DNA from 3 places in the Streptomyces sp. NPDC052496 genome. Region 1 is predicted to be linked to each of the others. Evidence: riboswitches for the same ligand, from Rfam matches in the RefSeq annotation. Region 1 holds a riboswitch; each other region holds the start of a gene.

Region 1 (5,680 bases):
CCACGTCGGTGGCCGGGTCGTCGTACCAGTACTGGAGCAGGTCGTTGCCGGAGAGGTCGGCGCGGTTGCCGGCCGACAGGAAGGTGGAGATCCCGGCGATCGAGCCGTCCCCGGGGCCGCGCCGGTGCAGCCCGCTGAGCAGGGCGATGCCGATCGCGCCGGACTGGGTGAACAGGCCGATGCGCCCGGCGCCGGGCAGCTGCGGGGCGAGGGAGGCGTTCAGACGGACGTCGGGCGCGGTGTTGATCAGGCCGAAGGCGTTCGGCCCGATGAGCCGCATGCCGTACGAGCGGGCCTGGCGCAGCAGGGCGCGCTGCCGCTCGCGCCCTTCGGGGCCGGACTCGGCGTACCCGGAGGAGAGGATCACCAGGCCGCGCACGCCGTGCGCACCGCAGTCGCGGACCACGTCGGGGACCTGGGCGGCGGGGACGGCGAGCACCGCGAGGTCCACCGGCTCGGGGATCTCGGGCACCGAGCGGTGGCCGGGCACGCCCTCCGGATCGAGCCGGGTGCCGCCCTCGGGGAAGGCGTGGTTGACCGCGTACACCCGGCCCGGGTAGCCGGAGTCGAGGAGGTTGCGCAGGACGGAGCGGCCGACGCCGCCGGGGGCGCGGCCGGTGCCGATGACGGCGACCGAGCCGGGCGCCAGCAGGCGCTGCACCGAGCGGGCCTCGGCGCGCTGCTCGCGGCCGCGCATGACGGCCATGGACTGCTCGGTGGGCTCCAGGTCGAACTCCAGGCGCACCACGCCGTCTTCGAAGGTGCGCTGCTGGGTGTACCCGGCGTCCGTGAAGACCTTGATCATTTTGGTGTTGGCGGGCAGCACCTCGGCCGCGAACCGGCGGATGCCGCGCTCCCGGGCCACCGCGGCGATGTGCTCCAGGAGCGCGGAGGCCACCCCGCGGCCCTGGTGGGCGTCCTGGACGAGGAAGGCGACCTCGGCCTGGTCGGCGCCGGGCTCCTTGGCCGGGCGGCCCCGGTCGTCGATGCGGTCGTAGCGGACCGTGGCGATGAACTCGCCGCCCACGGTGGCGGCCAGGCCGACCCGGTCGACGTAGTCATGGTGGGTGAAGCGGTGCACGTCACGGTCGGACAGGCGCGGGTAGGGCGCGAAGAAGCGATAGTACTTCGACTCGTCCGAGACCTGTTCGTAGAACGAGACCAGGCGCTGCGCGTCGTCGGGGGTGATGGGGCGGATGCGCGCGGTGCCGCCGTCGCGCAGCACGACATCGGCTTCCCAGTGGGCCGGGTAGACGCTGTCCGACGGGCTCTGCATGGGGGACAGCGTACGGCCCGCCACTGACAACCGGCTCGGTGTGCGCGGCCGCGAGGGGCCGGGCAGGCCGGTGCGTGGCCGGCGGTCCCGGATCACGGTCCCGGGCAGTGGTTCCGAAGGACGGTCCCCCGGGCAGCGGTCCCGGAGGACGGTTCCGGGCAGCGGTCCCAAGATGGACGGTCCCAGACAGCGGTCCCGGATGGCGGACGGTCCGGCCGCGCGCCCATGACCTGCCGGTAGCGTGCTGAAAGCCCGCGACGGCCACCGTCGTGGGCTGCCGGAGCACCCCCGGCGCCATGAGACACTGGTCTAGACAACCTCAACGACTTGAAGGGCAACACCATGGCTGAGCGCCGCGTCAATGTCGGTTGGGCCGAGGGTCTGCACGCCCGCCCCGCCTCGATCTTCGTCCGGGCGGCCACCGCCTCCGGTGTGCCCGTGACGATCGCCAAGGCCGACGGCAACCCGGTCAACGCGGCCTCCATGCTGGCCGTGCTGGGCCTGGGCGCCCAGGGTGGCGAGGAGATCGTGCTGGCCTCCGACGCCGAGGGCGCCGACGCCGCGCTCGACCGTCTCGCGAAGCTGGTCGCCGAGGGCCTTGAGGAGCTCCCGGAGACCGTCTGAACCGCCTCGCGGGTCACTGTGTTCGCGGCTCCGCCGCGGTAGCCGGGTTCCCGGCGCCGGGCGGGGCCGTTTTTTGTCGGTTTTTCGCCGCGCCCGCCGGCCCTTCGCCGGATTTCCTTCGGCTTCTGGCCGGCCTCCCGCACGTCCCGACAATGCCACGGCTTCCCGCATACGCCGCGCAGATCAAATAAGGCAGCCCGCTCGGAACATTCCGCGCGCCGCCCTTCAGGTACGCGCAATTCCCGGGCCGCTCCCCTGCCCCGTACGGCTCCCCCGATATTCACGGATCCCGCCCCCTCCTTTCCGGAGAGAGCGTGTACCGCGTACCGCATACCGCTTGTATACGGCTCCCCTGTTAATTCCGTTCGCGCGCCGTGTTTACGGCCGGTTTCGGATCCCTCACAGCCGGCCCGGGGACCACGGGGCGCAGCCGGTACGCCGGGCGTGAGCGTTCGATGTGCGCCGCCATCAGGGTCCGGGCCCGCTCGGCGTCCCCGCGGCTCACCGCGTCCAGCACCGCCCCGTGCTCCTCCCAGGAGCGCTCGTCGCGGGCCGGGAGGTCGACCGCGTACATCCAGTCGATCTTGCGTCGCAGCTGGGTGAGGAGCGCCGCCATGCTGGGGCTGCCGGACGCCTGGGCGAGCGTCTCGTGGAACCAGCCGTCGAGTTGGCGCAGCTCGGCGCGGTGGCCGTGGCGGGCGCGCTCACGGCCCAGCCGTACGACGCCACGCAGCACCTTGACGTGCGCCGCGGTACGGCGGGCGGCGGCGCGCGCGGCGCCCAGCGGCTCCAGCAGCGCCCGGATGTCCAGGAGGTCGGCCGCCTCGCGCTCGGTCGGCTCCGCCACGCAGGCGCCCGCATGGTGCCGGATGGTCACGAAGCCCTCGGACTGCAACGTGCGCAGCGCCTCGCGCACGGGAACGCGGGAGACGCCGTACCGGCCGGCCAGCAGCTCCTCGATCAGCCTGCTGCCCGGCGGAAGAGCGCCGGATACGATCTCGTCGCGGATCGCCGTGCACACCACATGCGCGGAAATGGGGCCTCGCATCGCCTGTGCCTCCGCCGTAATCCCGTGCGAACATCCCGGAATGCCACCGGGTGGCGGCATTCGGTGTGACTCTATTCGACAGGAAGACGTCGTCCGGCGGTCACGGCGAATTCATGGATATCTTTTGGCCAGAACGCGCCGGACGGCATACGAGGGTCGCTTACGGGGGACGGCATACGGACAGGGCGGGATTGGGGCGGGACGGTATCCACGCGAGACGGCATACGGGCGCGACCGCCTCAGGAGACGGGCCCGCGGCACCCGCCCCGCACACGCAGACGCCCCGGCCGCGCGGGCCGGGGCGTCGTACGGGGGACGGGTGTGCGTCAGACGTTCACGCCGTGCGAGCGCAGGTAGGCGACCGGGTCCATGTCCGAGCCGTACTCCGCCGAGGTGCGGGCCTCGAAGTGCAGGTGCGCGCCGGTGGTGTTGCCGGTGTTGCCCGACAGGGCGATCTGCTGGCCCGGGGTGACGGTCTGGCCGACCGAGACGTTGATCGACGACAGGTGGCCGTACTGGGTGTAGGTGCCGTCATTCATCTTGATGACGACGTTGTTCCCGTACGCGCCGCCCCAGCCGGCCTCGACGACCGTGCCCGAGCCGACGGCGTGGACGGTGGTGCCGGAGGAGGCGTGGAAGTCGATGCCGGTGTGGCTGCCGGAGGACCACAGACCGCTGGAGGCCTTGTAGCTGGTGGACACGTAGGAGCCGTCGATGGGGGCGACGTACGTGAGCAGGCGCTTGCGCTCGGCCTCGCGGGCGGCGCGCTCCTTGGCCTCGCGCTCCTTCTTCGCCTCGGCCTCGGCCTGGCGCTTGGCCTCCTCGGCCTGCTTGCGCGCCTCGGCCTCGGCCTTGGCCTGCGCGGCGGCGGCCTCGGCGGCCTCCTGCTGCGCGTCGGCCTGCGCCTCGATCTGCTCGGCCAGCTCGTCACCGAGGACGACGGCCTGGTGGAGGCCGGTGTCGTGGGTGCTCGCGTCGTCCGGGTTGCCGGCCGCCAGGGCCGGGGAGGCGACGGAGGCGATGACGCCGGACGCGGCGAGCGTGGCTATGCCGGCGAGGTTACGGGTCGTCCGCGCGCTGCGGCTCGGACCACGGTGCTTCCCGGTGGCACGGGTGAACGCCATGGGCTGGCTGTGTCCTTTCCTTCCCTCTCGCCTACCGGGTTAGCTGACGGGTTCGGAGCAGGAAGGTCTCCTACGGGCGCCTCCGGGAAGGCGTCCGATTCACCCCAAGGGACGGTGGGTCCCCGGCTCCCCTGGCTCGCGCCGTACGGGGACTCGGCGATGACTGTCCGTGCCGCGGTTGCGGCGGTGATCCTGCGGACAGCCGGATCGACGCTAAACGGGGCAACTTTCAATCGGCAAACAGAACCCCGGTTTTGTGCCGTACGCCACACGGGCACCGTGCAACCACCCACAACAATTGGGACATAAAGAAGATCCAGTGGTGTCTGCGCACCACTGGATCCCTCAGGTGACCATGCCTCACCCGCCCGGGTCACGGACCGTCGGGCGCGGACGGCCGCCGGCAGCCGTCCGCGCCCGGTGCGGCGCCGTCAGCCCTTGACGACCGTCACCTCGCCGATGCCGAGCGCCTTGACGGGCTCCTCGATCTCGGCGGCGTCGCCCACCAGGACCGTCACCAGCCGGTCGCCCGGGAAGGCGTTGACGACCGCGGCGGTCGCCTCGACCGTGCCGGTGCGCGCCAGCCGCTCGTACAGCCGGGCCTGGAAATCGTCCGGGAGCTGCTGCTCGACCTGGTCGGCGAGGGTGCCCGCGACGGCCGCTGCGGTCTCGTACTTCAGCGGCGCGACCCCGACGAGGTTCTGTACGGCCACGTCGCGCTCGGCGTCGGTCAGGCCCTCCGCCGCGAGGGTGCGCAGCACCTTCCAGAGGTCCTCCAGCGCCGGTCCGGTGGAGGCGGTGTCCACCGAGCCGCTGATGGCGAGCATCGCGGCGCCGTCACCGTCGGCCGAGGAGCGCAGCACCTGGCCGAAGGAGCGCACCCCGTAGGTGTAGCCCTTCTCCTCGCGCAGCACCCGGTCCAGGCGGGAGGTGAGGGTGCCGCCCAGGCAGTACGTGCCGAGCACCTGGGCGGGCCAGACGTCGTCGTGCCGGTCGGCGCCGATCCGGCCGATCAGCAGCTGCGTCTGGACGGCACCGGGGCGGTCGACGATCACGACACGGCCGGTGTCGTCGGCGGTGATCGGGCTGGCCTTGACCGGTTCGGCGGGCGAACCCGTCCAGGCGCCGAGGGTCTCGGCGAGGGCCGCGTCCAGGTCGATGCCGGTGAAGTCGCCGACGATGACCGCGGTGGCCGTGGCGGGGCGCACATGGGCCTCGTAGAAGGCGCGTACGGCCGCCGCGTCGATACGGGTGACGGTCTCCTCGGTGCCCTGGCGCGGCCGCGACATCCGGGAGTCGGCCGGGAACAGCTCCTTCGAGAGGGCCATCGCGGCACGGCGCGCCGGGTTGGCGAGCTCGTGCGGGATCTCGTCGAGGCGGTTGCGCACCAGGCGCTCCACCTCGCCGTCCGGGAAGGCCGGGGCGCGCAGCGCGTCGGCGAGCAGGCCCAGCGCCTTGTCCAGCCGGGAGGCCGGGACCTCCAGGGAGACGCGGACGCCGGGGTGGTCGGCGTGCGCGTCCAGGGTGGCGCCGCAGCGCTCCAGCTCGGCGGCGAACTCCTCGGCGTCGTGCTTGTCGGTGCCCTCGGACAGGGCACGCGCCATGATC
Region 2 (5,680 bases), on a different contig from region 1:
GAGCTGCTGGGCGATCCGCGGCTCTCCGTACTCCTGCCCGGGCGCCAGCGTGCCGTTGACCAGGGCTTCGGCGAGCGCGCTGTGGAGGCGTTCCCGCAGTGCGTGGGGGTCGTCGGAAGCGGCCTCGGGCGGCAGGGGCGCGAGGCGGGACAGGTCGGGCATCGGATGTCCTTCGCGGGTGGTCACCGGCGTACAGCGGCCATTGTGCACAGCGACCGGACGCGCCGGCGAAGGCGCGGACACACGGCCGGTCAGCCGGGCGCGTGGGCAACGCTTCTGACGCTCCATGAGGTTTTCGCTGTCAGCGAGCATCCGGCGGTTCACCCGCCCAAGGCATTGCTTTCCCTCCGGGGATCGTGCTCCCATCTAGCTCTACGTACGTTCTGTACATTTTTTACAGACGCTCACGCTCAGGGAAGAGGAGTTCCCCATGAACGGCCCCCAGGCCCGCCACGTCCTTCCGGAGTTCACCGAACGCACCTCCTACGGGGCCCGGACCATGGACCCGTACTCCAAGCTGCTCAGCGAGCGGATCATCTTCCTCGGCACCCCGGTCGACGACACCACGGCCAACGATGTGATCGCCCAGCTCATGCACCTGGACCACGACGCCCCCGACCGGGACATCTCGCTCTACATCAACTCTCCCGGCGGCTCCTTCACCGCGATGTCCGCGATCTACGACACGATGCAGTTCGTGGGCTGCGACGTGGAAACCGTCTGCCTGGGCCAGGCCGCCTCGGCGGCGGCGGTGCTGCTGGCGGCCGGCACGCCCGGCAAGCGCCTCGCCCTGCCGGGCGCCCGCATCCTCATTCACCAGCCCTCGTTCAGCGAACCGGTACAGGGACAGACCGACGATCTCCGGATCCAGGCGGACGAACTGCTGCGTACCCGTGCACTGCTGGAGGACATGCTCGTCCGGCACACCGGCCAGACCGCCGAGCGGGTCTCCGAAGACCTCGAACGCGACAAGGTCTTCGACGCCGAGGCCGCCATGGCGTACGGACTCGTCGACGGGCTCACCCGCAGCCGCAAACAGCGCCCCGCGGCCGCCGGCGCGAGGTGAATCCGGGATGCTGCCGCCCGAACTGCCGCCGCTGCCCGCGCTGACGCGCGCCGAGGGCGAGGTCATCGACAGCTACCTGGCGGTCCTGGACCTGCTGGGGCGCATCAATCCGGCCCGCGGCACGGACACCTACGGCGGGCTGCGCGCCGCACAGGCCCTGGTCGGCACATCCGCCGCCCTGCGGGACGCGTTGGCCTTGATGCACGACCGCGGCGAGAGCGAACTGCACGCGGGGACGCTGGCGCAGGCCCTGCGCGTGCTGGACGGCGAGCGCCGCGCGCGGCTGATCGCCGTACCTCCGCCGCGCAGTTGACTGCGCCACAGGCCGCGGCCCTCTTCCGCCGGGAGAGGGCCGCAGCACGGGCGCGCGGCCACGACAGCGCCGCCGCACCGGCCGGGAGGGCGTCCGGACGGGGGTCGGGCGCCCTCCCCTCCCACACCTCCGGCACACAGGAAACCCGTCCGTCCCACGCGACACATCCCGGACAGGGGCGACAGCGGCGGCAATGAGGTGCTACAGCACCGCAAGGACCCGCCCGTATGCCGACACGAAGCCCGTTCGGGCTCGCCCGAACGGCGTAGCCACGAGACCGCGTGCTGCGCCACACGGCTTGCGCGACGTACGTACGTGTCGAGCGGAACATCACGTTCCGGGGCTGGTACGCGCATCCCCACCCGTCGCTGAGCCCCCGCGCAACGCCGTCCGTCCACCCGAACGGCGCAGAGGTGACCAACGTCACATACCGCTGTTTCTGCTCGGAATCCGGGCGCGAGGTGCGCAACGATCGCCTCGACGACAAGCCCCCGCCACAGCGGTGGGGCGGTCCGGACGGACGCCCAATCCTGCCGCCGTACCGGACGTCTGGTCGATGCGCCTGGACCGGCAGGAGCGGAGGACCCGAGCACGACGGGTCCGCCGGCCACCACGGCCGGACGGCCCCTTGGGGTGAAGTCGTTGTCGATACCGCGACCGGGCATCTTCGCCTGCCCGAACCCGACAGGTACTCCTTCGCAGGCGGCTGACGAAGGGTTGCGCATGACCGCGCGTACCACCACTTCCCCCCTGCTGGCGCGAGCCGGAGTGATCTCCTTCCTCGCCCTCGCCACGGTCGGCGGAACACTGGTCGTACCAGGAGCCACCGGGGACGCGGAAGCCGCGTCGACCTCGGCCTCAGCACTGCGGATCGCCGCTTCCAAGAAGGGGGCGCCCTACAAGTACGGAGCCAGCGGGCCCTACCGTTTCGACTGCTCGGGGCTGACGCTGTACTCGTTCAAGCGGGCCGGCAAGCGGCTGCCCCGTACCGCGGCGGCCCAGTACAACCGCACCCGGCACCTGTCCGCCTCCGCGCGCCGCCTCGGCGACCTGGTCTTCTTCCACTCCCGCCGCGGCATCTACCACGTGGGCATCTACGCGGGGAACGGCAAGATCTGGCACGCGCCCAAGCCCGGCACCGTCGTGCGGCTGGAACGCATCTGGTCGCGCAGCGTCTCGTACGGACGGGTGCGCTGACCACCCGGTCCGTCGGTGTGGTGAATCCGCCGGCCGCGCCGGTCCCCCGTACGTACGCGGGTACAGGTTCCCGCACTCGCGTACGCGGACGCGTACGCGTCCGAGGAGTGATCAACGCGTCGGCGGATACCCGCACGCAATGGCCCCCCTCACCGACGACGACCGGAACGAACTGACCGGACACTCCGAACCGCCGGGCACCGCCGACGCACCCGAACCGCACCGGCCGCCCGGTTCCGCCCGGTACACCGTGTGCGCGGACCGCAACGAGACACCTCTGGAGCGTTACGACCGCAACTTCGGCGAACTGCTCCAGGAACTGCGCGTCCTGCAGACCGGCGTGCAGATCCTGTTCGCCTTCCTGCTGACGCTGGCGTTCACCCCGCGCTTCGTGTCCCTGGACACCACGCAACGCGGCTTCTACGTGAGCACGTTGCTGCTGGCCGTTCTGGCGACGCTGCTGCTCACGGCGCCGGCGGCGGTGCACCGGGTGCTGTTCCGGCGGCGCGCGAAGGGGTTGATCGTGGAGGTCTCCGCGCGGCTGACGGCGGCCGGCATGGCGGTGCTCGCGCTGGCGCTGGCCGGTGCCGTCCTGCTGGTCGTCGACGTCGTCCTGGGGCGCGGGGCGGGCGTGGCGGCGGGCTCGGTGACGCTGGTGACGTGCGCCGGGCTGTGGGCGCTGCTGCCGCGCGTACTGGGGCATGTGAACGGGCACATCAAGCCGTCCGCACGCGACTCGTCGTCCTGAGCGCCCGGCGCCTTCGCGCGGTACCCCCGCGGTCCGCGGACGCCGCGGGGACGCCGCGCCGCCGAGATCTTTTGTGACCTGGTCGTCCTTGCTTTGGCGACGGTGAACCGATGAAGTCTCCTTAGCACGTGAGGAGACCCATGCACCTGCACCCGCCCCAGCACCCGCACACGCACCCCAGGACCGACTCGTGAACCTGCGCGGACTTCTGCGCCGCCGCTCCCCCGCCACCCCCTGCCCGGCCTGCGGCAGCACGGACGTGCTGTGGGAGGACGAGGGGGTCTACGGTGCGGGCGAGTTGTTGTGGTGGTGCGCCTCCTGCCTGCACCAGTGGCATCCGGGAGATCTCGGCGGCGGACCAGGCGGGGGTCCGGTGGCTCCCGTACCGCCTGCGGCTCCCGCGCCCGTGGCCCCGGTTCCCCCCGCGCGCCCCGTGGTACCTGCGGCCGCGCCGGCCGTCCCGGAGGGTGCCCCTGGTCCGGCCACCGTCGCCGAACGCGTGATGTATGCCGCCGGGCTGACGCCGCTGGTCCCCTGCCCGGGCGCGTACGAGCCGTGGCCGTGCCGCTGTTCCCGCTGCGGGCGCGAGGCCAGTCCCACGTACCGGCAGGTTCGGGACGACGGCGTGGGCTGCGCGTGCGGTACGGGCCGCCGCCGCAAGCCGCGCTTCCTGACCAGGCACTGAGCGCCCCCTGAGCCGGAACCGGCCCGTACGGCCGTTCCGCTACGGCAGGAACACCTTCCACGGCAGGTCGATCCAAACGGTCTTGCCCCCGGACGCGGTGGGTTCGACCGTCAGCTGCCCGCCCGATTCGGCGGCGAGGAAGCGGACGATCACCATGCCCCGCCCGTTGTCCTGCTGCACGGCGGCCGGCAGCCGCTTCGGCCAGCGCGGATGGTCGTCGGTGACGCCGATCCGCAGCCGTTCGTCCCGGTCCAGCCGGACGTCGACGGTGAACGCCGGTGATCTGCCGAACGTGTGCTGCACGGCATTGGTGGCGAGTTCGGAGACGATCAGCCGTACGGTGTCGGCCGTCTCCGTCCCGTCCGGGAGGCCCCATTCGGCCAGTACGCCGGTGACGTACCTGCGGGCCTCCGCGACCGATGCCGGTGCGCTGGGCAGGGTGAGTGAGGATTCCTGGTGGTCTGCCATCGCGACGCCGTCCCTTTCCCACCCGAGGCTCGACTCCGGCCCGCTGCCGAAGGAAGCCGCCATCGCATCCGGCCTTCCGGGCCCTTCCCGGCCCCTTCCGCTCCGGCCTCGGACTGCTGCTGTGCGCCAGCCTGCCACTCATGCTGCGGCTGTGACGCGTCATCCACCGAGAAGTGCATATATCTGTCGCCCGAAGCGGTGAACCCTGCTACGCGAGACCGTATTTGGGCGGCACACTGTCGGATCGGAACCGGCCATCAGGGGGCGGGCGCACCCGCGGCGCTCCCCGCGGAACGAGACGGAGGACGCGGTATGCGGTACGGGCCCGCGGTGCGCCGCCGCAAGCTCGGAGCGGAATTACGGCGCCAGCGGACGCTGGCCGGATTCACCAGTGGTGAGGCCGCGCGGCTGGTCGGCTGGCACCAGTCCAAGGTGAGCCGTATCGAGACCGGGCGCAGTGGTGTCCGGCGGGCCGATGTGGAGCTGCTGCTCGACGCGTACGGTGTGCGCGACGCGGAACTGCGTGCGCTGCTGGGGGCGCTGTGCGCCGGCGGCACGCAGGACGGCGGCGGGCGGCACGGCTGGTGGCACACGTACCGCGACCTGCTGCCGCCGGAGTACCGGGACTTCATCAGCCTGGAGTACGAGGCGTCCCGGGCGCGCACGCTGGAGACGACGGTGGTGCCGGGGCTGCTGCAGACGCCGGACTACGCGCGGGCGGTGACCCGCGCCACGCTGTCGGACCTGCCGGCGAAGCAGGTCGAGGAGCTGGTGGAGGTGCGCATCGCGCGCCAGGAGGTGCTGCGGGGCGAGCGGCCGCTGGAGTTGCACGCGGTGCTGGACGAGGCGGTGCTGCGCCGGGAGGTCGGTTCGCCCGGCGTCATGGCGGCGCAGCTGCGGCACATTCTGGACGTGGGGCAGTTGCCGCATGTGCGCCTCCAGGTGCTGCCCTTCGCATCCGGTGTACACATCGGCATCACCGGCCCTTTCGTTATCTTCTCATTTCCGCTCACTTCTGACTTGGATGTGGTTGTTCTCGACCATTTGACGAGTAGCCTCTACTTGGAACAGAAAGCAGACCTCAGGGCGTACAGCGATGCGTTCGACACGCTGCGGGGGCGCGCCCTCTCATGCGAGAAGTCAGCGCAATTCATCGCCCGGACCGCCGCTGCCTCATGGGCCGGCGCCGGCGTCTGAGGAGGC
Region 3 (5,680 bases), on a different contig from region 1:
TGGCCCAGGCGCACGATCGTCATCCGGCGGTCCAGGTCCTTCAGCTCGCCGGTCGCCGGGTCGAGGTCGGCGACGAGCAGCCGGATGGAGTTGGTGCCGCAGTCGATGGCGGCTACGCGCTTCATGCGGCCGGGTCTCCTTCGCCTTCGGCGGTGTCCGCGCACGGATTCACGCAGGGGCCCTTGCGCCACCACTGCGGCAGCATCGCGAGCGCCTCGTCGCCGAGCGGGTTGACGCCGGGGCCGGCCGCGAGCGAGTGGCCGACCAGGACGTGCAGGCACTTGACCCGGTCGGGCATGCCGCCCGCGCTGGGGAAGCCCTGGAGGACCTCGATGGCGTCCCGCCGCTGGATGTAGTCCTCGTGGGCGGCCCGGTACTTCGCGGCCAGCTCCGGGTCGCGGTCCAGCCGCTCGGTCATCTCCTTCATCACGCCGTTGGCCTCCAGCGTGCCGATCGCGGAGGCCGCGCGCGGGCAGGTGAGGTAGTACAGCGTGGGGAAGGGGGTGCCGTCCTCCAGGCGCGGGGCCGTCTCGACGACGTCCGGCTGCCCGCAGGGGCAGCGGTGCGCGATGGCGCGCAGACCGCGCGGCGGGCGGCCGAGCTGTTCCTTGAAGGCCGCGATGTCCGCATCGGTGGGCTCGGTGCGCTCGGTCTGCGGCGGGGGCATGAGGTGTTCAGACACGGACGTGGGTGCTTTCGGTCGTGGCGGTGATGGAGGGGCGGGGCGCCGTACGGCGGGCCGGACCGGGCGCGCGCCCCGGACAGGCTACTGGTCGGCGGCGTCCAGGCCGTCCCAGATGTTGTCGTACCAGGGGCGTTCCGCGGCGGCCCGGCCGCCGCGCCGCTTTCCGGTGCCGGAGCCGTCCTGGACGATGAAGCCGGTCTCGCCGGGCCGGACGTAGTGCAGGTGCTGCCGCGCCTGCTGCCGTACGTACTCGGGGTCCTGCCAGCGGGCCTTCTCGTCGCGCAGTTCGTCGGCGCGCCGCGCGGCCTGTTCCGCCTGGCGGCGCTGGTCGGCGATCTCGGCGCGCTGCGAGATGTACTGCCGGGTGGGGTAGGCGAGCGCGACGACCAGGGAGCACATCACCAGCGCGAGCAGCGCCGCCCGGCCGGTCAGGCGGCCCCGCCGGGGGCGGCGGGCACGCTGGACGCGGGCGGCGGCCTGTTCGCCGAGCGCCTTGAGCCGGGTCGCGGTGGAGAACCGTTCCGCGGACACGTCGCCTCCCCTTCGTCACCGGGCCGGGGCCGGCGCGGCCCGCAGCACGTACGTCCCCGGCAACGGTACGGGACCGCCGCCGGGGACGTACGTATTCACGGCTTCCGGGGCCGTTCGCGGCCCCCGGGGTCAGCCCTTGCGGGGCCGGTCAGCCCTCGAAGCGGAACCGCGGGAAGGCGGAGCGGCCCGCGTAGACCGCCGCGTCGTCGAGGATCTCCTCGATGCGCAGCAGCTGGTTGTACTTGGCGACGCGCTCGGAGCGGGCCGGGGCGCCGGTCTTGATCTGGCCGCAGTTGGTGGCGACGGCCAGGTCGGCGATGGTGACGTCCTCGGTCTCGCCGGAGCGGTGCGACATCATGCACTTGAAGCCGTTGCGCTGGGCCAGCTCGACGGCGTCCAGGGTCTCGGTCAGCGAGCCGATCTGGTTGACCTTGACCAGCAGGGCGTTGGCCGAGTTCTCCTCGATGCCGCGGGCCAGGCGCTCCGGGTTGGTGACGAACAGGTCGTCGCCCACCAGCTGCACCTTGGCGCCCAGGCGCTCGGTGATGACGTTCCAGCCGGCCCAGTCGTCCTCGAACAGCGGGTCCTCGATGGAGACCAGCGGGTACGCGGCGACGAGCTCCTCGTAGTACGAGGTCATCTGCTCGGCGGTGCGCTGCTGGCCCTCGAACTCGTAGACGCCGTCCTTGTAGAACTCGGAGGCGGCGACGTCGAGCGCGAGCGCGATGTCCTGGCCGGGGGTGTAACCGGCCTCCTTGATCGCTTCGAGGATCAGGTCCAGGGCCTCGCGGTTGGAGCCCAGGTTCGGGGCGAAGCCGCCCTCGTCGCCCAGGCCGGTGGCCAGGCCCTTGTTCTTCAGGACCTTCTTGAGGGTGTGGTAGACCTCGGCGCCCCAGCGCAGGGCCTCGGAGAAGGACTCCGCGCCGATCGGGGCGATCATGAATTCCTGGATGTCCACGTTGGAGTCGGCGTGCGAGCCGCCGTTCAGGATGTTCATCATCGGGACCGGCAGCACGTGGGCGTTGGGGCCGCCCAGGTAGCGGAACAGCGGCAGGTCGCTGGCCTCGGAGGCGGCGTGCGCGACGGCCAGGGAGACGCCGAGGATGGCGTTGGCGCCGAGCGAGCCCTTGTTGTCGGTGGCGTCCAGGTCGAACATGGCCTGGTCGATCAGGCGCTGCTCGGTGGCGTCGTAGCCGACGAGCTCCGGGCCGATCTGCTCGATGACCGCGAGGACGGCCTTCTCCACGCCCTTGCCCAGGTAGCGGGCCGGGTCACCGTCGCGCAGCTCGATGGCCTCGAAGGCGCCGGTCGAGGCGCCGGACGGGACGGCGGCACGGCCGGTGCTGCCGTCGTCGAGGCCGACCTCGACCTCGACCGTGGGATTGCCTCGCGAGTCGAGAATCTCGCGAGCTACGACGACGTCGATGGACGGCACGTTGTCTCCTTCATGGGTGTCTGGAGTTCTGCAGCACGAGCCTAACGGCCTCCGGGGGTTCCGCTCGCCGCCAGCCCGGCCCTTGGGACGAATACACCCGCAAAGCCCCAGTTCACGGGACGTATGGGGGCAATGTTCGCTGAACGGAGAAGTCGGCGGACGGGGTGGCCCCCGGCGGCCGGACGGGGAAACGGAGAAGCCCCGCCGCGGCGCGTGCGGGGGAACAGGCGCCGGGGCGGGGCGGTCTCACAGGAAGAGCGGGTTTCCGGGGAAGAGCGGATTCCCGGGGTGAGCGGCCCCCGGGGGTCCGGGCGGCCCGTACGTACCGCCGTACGTACGGAGCGCCACGGTCACCCGGGACTCTTCAGGGCCGGACCGGCTCAGACGGCCAGCTTCTGGCCCGGGAAGATCAGGTTGGGGTTGCCGCCGATGACGGACTTGTTGTTCTCGTAGACCGACTTCCAGTTGGTGCCGTGGGAAGCGGCGATCTTGGCGAGGGTGTCACCGGACTTGACGGTGTAGTTGCCCTGGGGGTTCGACTTCGGCGTCGACTGGTGCGACGGGGCCGGGGCCTTGCGGGCCTCGGACCGCGAGGTGTTCTGCGGCGCGGAGTAGGAACGGTAGGACTTGTGCGACTTGTGCGACTTGTGCGAGCTGCTGCCCTGCGACGAGCCGCCGTCGGCCTTGGCGTTCGCGTTGCCCTTGCCGAGGTGGCCGCCGGCGCAGGTCCAGGCGCCCGGGCCCTGGATGGCGAGCAGGCGCTCGGCCGCGGCGATCTGCTGGCTCTTGCTGGCCTGGTCGGCGCGCGGGGCGTACTTGGTACCGCCGGCGGCGGCCCAGCTGGAGTTCGAGAACTGCAGGCCACCGTAGTAGCCGTTGCCGGTGTTGATGGACCAGTTGCCACCGGACTCGCACTGGGCGACGGCGTCCCAGTTGTTGCCCGCGGCGGAGGCGGAGGTGGCGCCCATCAGCGGGACGGCCACCGCGGCACCGGCGACACCCGCCAGGGTGGCGACGCGGACGGCCTTGGAGGGACGGCGGTGCTTGCCCTTGGTGTTCAGCATGGTTGTTCCTCACCGACGCCTGCGAGGTGAGCTGTCGGGTTCGGGCCATGTGAGTTGCCCGGCCGTGTGTGCTTCACACATGGCTTCACCCCAAGCCGGTTGGACCCGCTTCCGCGGGCGGGGCCGGCGCTTACCTTGGTTCCCCCGCTCCTGCCTTCGGCGCTCTCGCGTCGAGTGACCTCCGACCACCGGCAGGATTCGGCGTGTGATCGAAGGGCCCGCTTTGGCGAGCGATGAAGACGGTAAACAGGAACACCCCGCGGGTTCAAACCCCTACATCTGAGGCCAGTTGGCCCCCAGACATCACAGGATCATCACATTTCCGCAGGTCGTCGCAGGTTTGGAAACAACGGACGGGACGGTCACCGCGGTCCCGAACGAGATCCATGTCTCACTTTCACCAAAGCGGGCAAATGCCTGCGAACTACCGCTGCTCGGCAGCCAGGTCGAGGCGCTGACCAGGGTGGATAAGGTCCGGATCGCCCCCGATGACACCTTTGTTGGCCTCGTAGAGCGCCGGCCAGCCGCCGGAGACCCCGCGGTCCTCCGCGATGGCTGACAGGTTGTCACCAGGCCGCACGGCGTAGTCACCTGGCGCGCCCGGGTCCGTACGGTGCGCGTCGCCGCCCCGCGAGGGGTGCCCCCCGCCGGACCGGCCCGCGTCACCGGAGCCCGCGCCCGTACCCGTCCCTGTGTCGCCCGTCCCGGCGCCCGTCCCCGCCCCCGCGCCGGTACCGGCCCCGTCCCCGGGCTGTCCGCGGTGCTTGCCCTTCGAGGGCGGCGTGGTGGGGCTCGTGGAGGCGCCGCCGTCCGGGTCGGCGGGGTGCGACGGGTCTTCCGTACGCCCCGTACCGGACGGGTCGGGCGTACGGGACGGATCCGGCGTCCCCGCCGGGCCGGTGGGCGACGGCTTCGGCTGCGGGGTGCCCTTGTCGCCGGACTCCGGTGTCCCGGACGGCTCGGACGGCTTCGAGGAGGGCGACGGGGTGGTGGGGGCCGGCGAGGAGGGCCGCGGGGTCGGCGTGGCCGTGCTGCCCGGGTCGACGTCCGGCCCGCTGCCGCCCTGCTTGAGTCCCGCGTTCACCGCGCAGCTCGGCCAGGTGTCGGGGCCGCGCGCGGCGAGTATCGACTCGGCGACGGCCATCTGCTGCGAGCGGCTGGCCAGATCGGGGCGCGAGGCGTACGCCGGGCCGCCGTACTGGTCCCACATCTCCTGGGTCAGCTGCAGCCCGCCGTAGAAGCCGTTGCCGCTGTTGGCGCTCCACATCCCGCTGCTCTCGCACTGCGCGACACGGTCCCAGGTGGCCGCGTCGGCGGCGTTGGCGCTGCTCGCGGCGAGCAGCGGCATGGCGAGGGCGCCGCCGGCGACTCCCGCCGTGACGAAGATGGCCGGAGCCTGACGGGGGCGTCGGTGACGGCCGTTCCCGGAGCGCATGCGGTTGCCTTTCGAGCGGCGGTTGAGTTGTCGTCGAAAGACCGGCACCGCCGGCTGTGTGGCCGTTACACCTGCCACGCCGCCCGTCCCGGCCTTTCAGACGGATGAAAGTAGCGGGGCCGCCCGCTCGTCACAAGCCGGTGTAGCGGAGATCACGCGCAGGTCACGGCCTGACGTCAGGTCACTTCCGTACGGGCGTGAACTCCACCGGCAGGGCCCGCAGCCCCCGCATGATCAGCCCACCGCGCCAGCGCAGCTCCTCCGGTTCCGCGCCGAGCCGGAGGTCCGGCAGCCGGGTCAGCAGGGTGGCTATCGCGGTCTGGCCTTCCAGGCGGGCCAGCGGCGCGCCCAGGCAGTAGTGGATGCCGTGGCCGTACCCGAGGTGCTGGTTGTCACGGCGGGTCAGGTCCAGGACGTCGGGGCCGGCGAAGCGCTCCGGATCCCGGTCGGCGGCGGCCAGGACGACCAGGACCGGGTCGCCCTCGGCGATCCGCTGCCCGCCGACGGTGAGGTCCTGGGTGGCGAAGCGC

The links. Region 1 has a riboswitch for cyclic di-AMP ahead of AB0L45_RS29760 (peptidoglycan DD-metalloendopeptidase family protein). Riboswitches for the same ligand answer to the same signal wherever they lie in the genome.
Region 2: linked by a shared signal. The riboswitch ahead of AB0L45_RS20510 (NlpC/P60 family protein) and the one ahead of AB0L45_RS29760 (peptidoglycan DD-metalloendopeptidase family protein) in region 1 are both predicted to bind cyclic di-AMP.
Region 3: linked by a shared signal. The riboswitch ahead of AB0L45_RS26485 (transglycosylase family protein) and the one ahead of AB0L45_RS29760 (peptidoglycan DD-metalloendopeptidase family protein) in region 1 are both predicted to bind cyclic di-AMP.

Annotation. Positions count from the first base shown of each region.
Region 1 covers NZ_JBFAUH010000025.1:128,274-133,953, reverse strand. The annotation lists gene AB0L45_RS29775 (GNAT family N-acetyltransferase) at 1-1,276, opposite strand, end outside; gene AB0L45_RS29770 (HPr family phosphocarrier protein) at 1,619-1,900, shown strand; gene AB0L45_RS29765 (GntR family transcriptional regulator) at 2,256-2,948, opposite strand; gene AB0L45_RS29760 (peptidoglycan DD-metalloendopeptidase family protein) at 3,275-4,072, opposite strand; cyclic di-AMP (ydaO/yuaA leader) riboswitch at 4,086-4,241, opposite strand; gene AB0L45_RS29755 (pitrilysin family protein) at 4,504-5,680, opposite strand, start outside.
Region 2 covers NZ_JBFAUH010000014.1:223,399-229,078, reverse strand. The annotation lists gene AB0L45_RS20525 (FCD domain-containing protein) at 1-162, opposite strand, end outside; gene AB0L45_RS20520 (ATP-dependent Clp protease proteolytic subunit) at 431-1,066, shown strand; gene AB0L45_RS20515 (hypothetical protein) at 1,074-1,379, shown strand; cyclic di-AMP (ydaO/yuaA leader) riboswitch at 1,929-2,099, shown strand; gene AB0L45_RS20510 (NlpC/P60 family protein) at 2,103-2,576, shown strand; gene AB0L45_RS20505 (DUF6328 family protein) at 2,716-3,324, shown strand; gene AB0L45_RS20500 (ATP-binding protein) at 4,049-4,477, opposite strand; gene AB0L45_RS20495 (helix-turn-helix transcriptional regulator) at 4,790-5,674, shown strand.
Region 3 covers NZ_JBFAUH010000021.1:110,874-116,553, forward strand. The annotation lists gene AB0L45_RS26465 (Ppx/GppA phosphatase family protein) at 1-125, opposite strand, end outside; gene AB0L45_RS26470 (DUF501 domain-containing protein) at 122-667, opposite strand; gene AB0L45_RS26475 (septum formation initiator family protein) at 767-1,216, opposite strand; gene eno (phosphopyruvate hydratase) at 1,365-2,651, opposite strand; gene AB0L45_RS26485 (transglycosylase family protein) at 3,032-3,715, opposite strand; cyclic di-AMP (ydaO/yuaA leader) riboswitch at 3,717-3,929, opposite strand; gene AB0L45_RS26490 (transglycosylase family protein) at 4,140-5,150, opposite strand; gene AB0L45_RS26495 (cytochrome P450) at 5,332-5,680, opposite strand, start outside.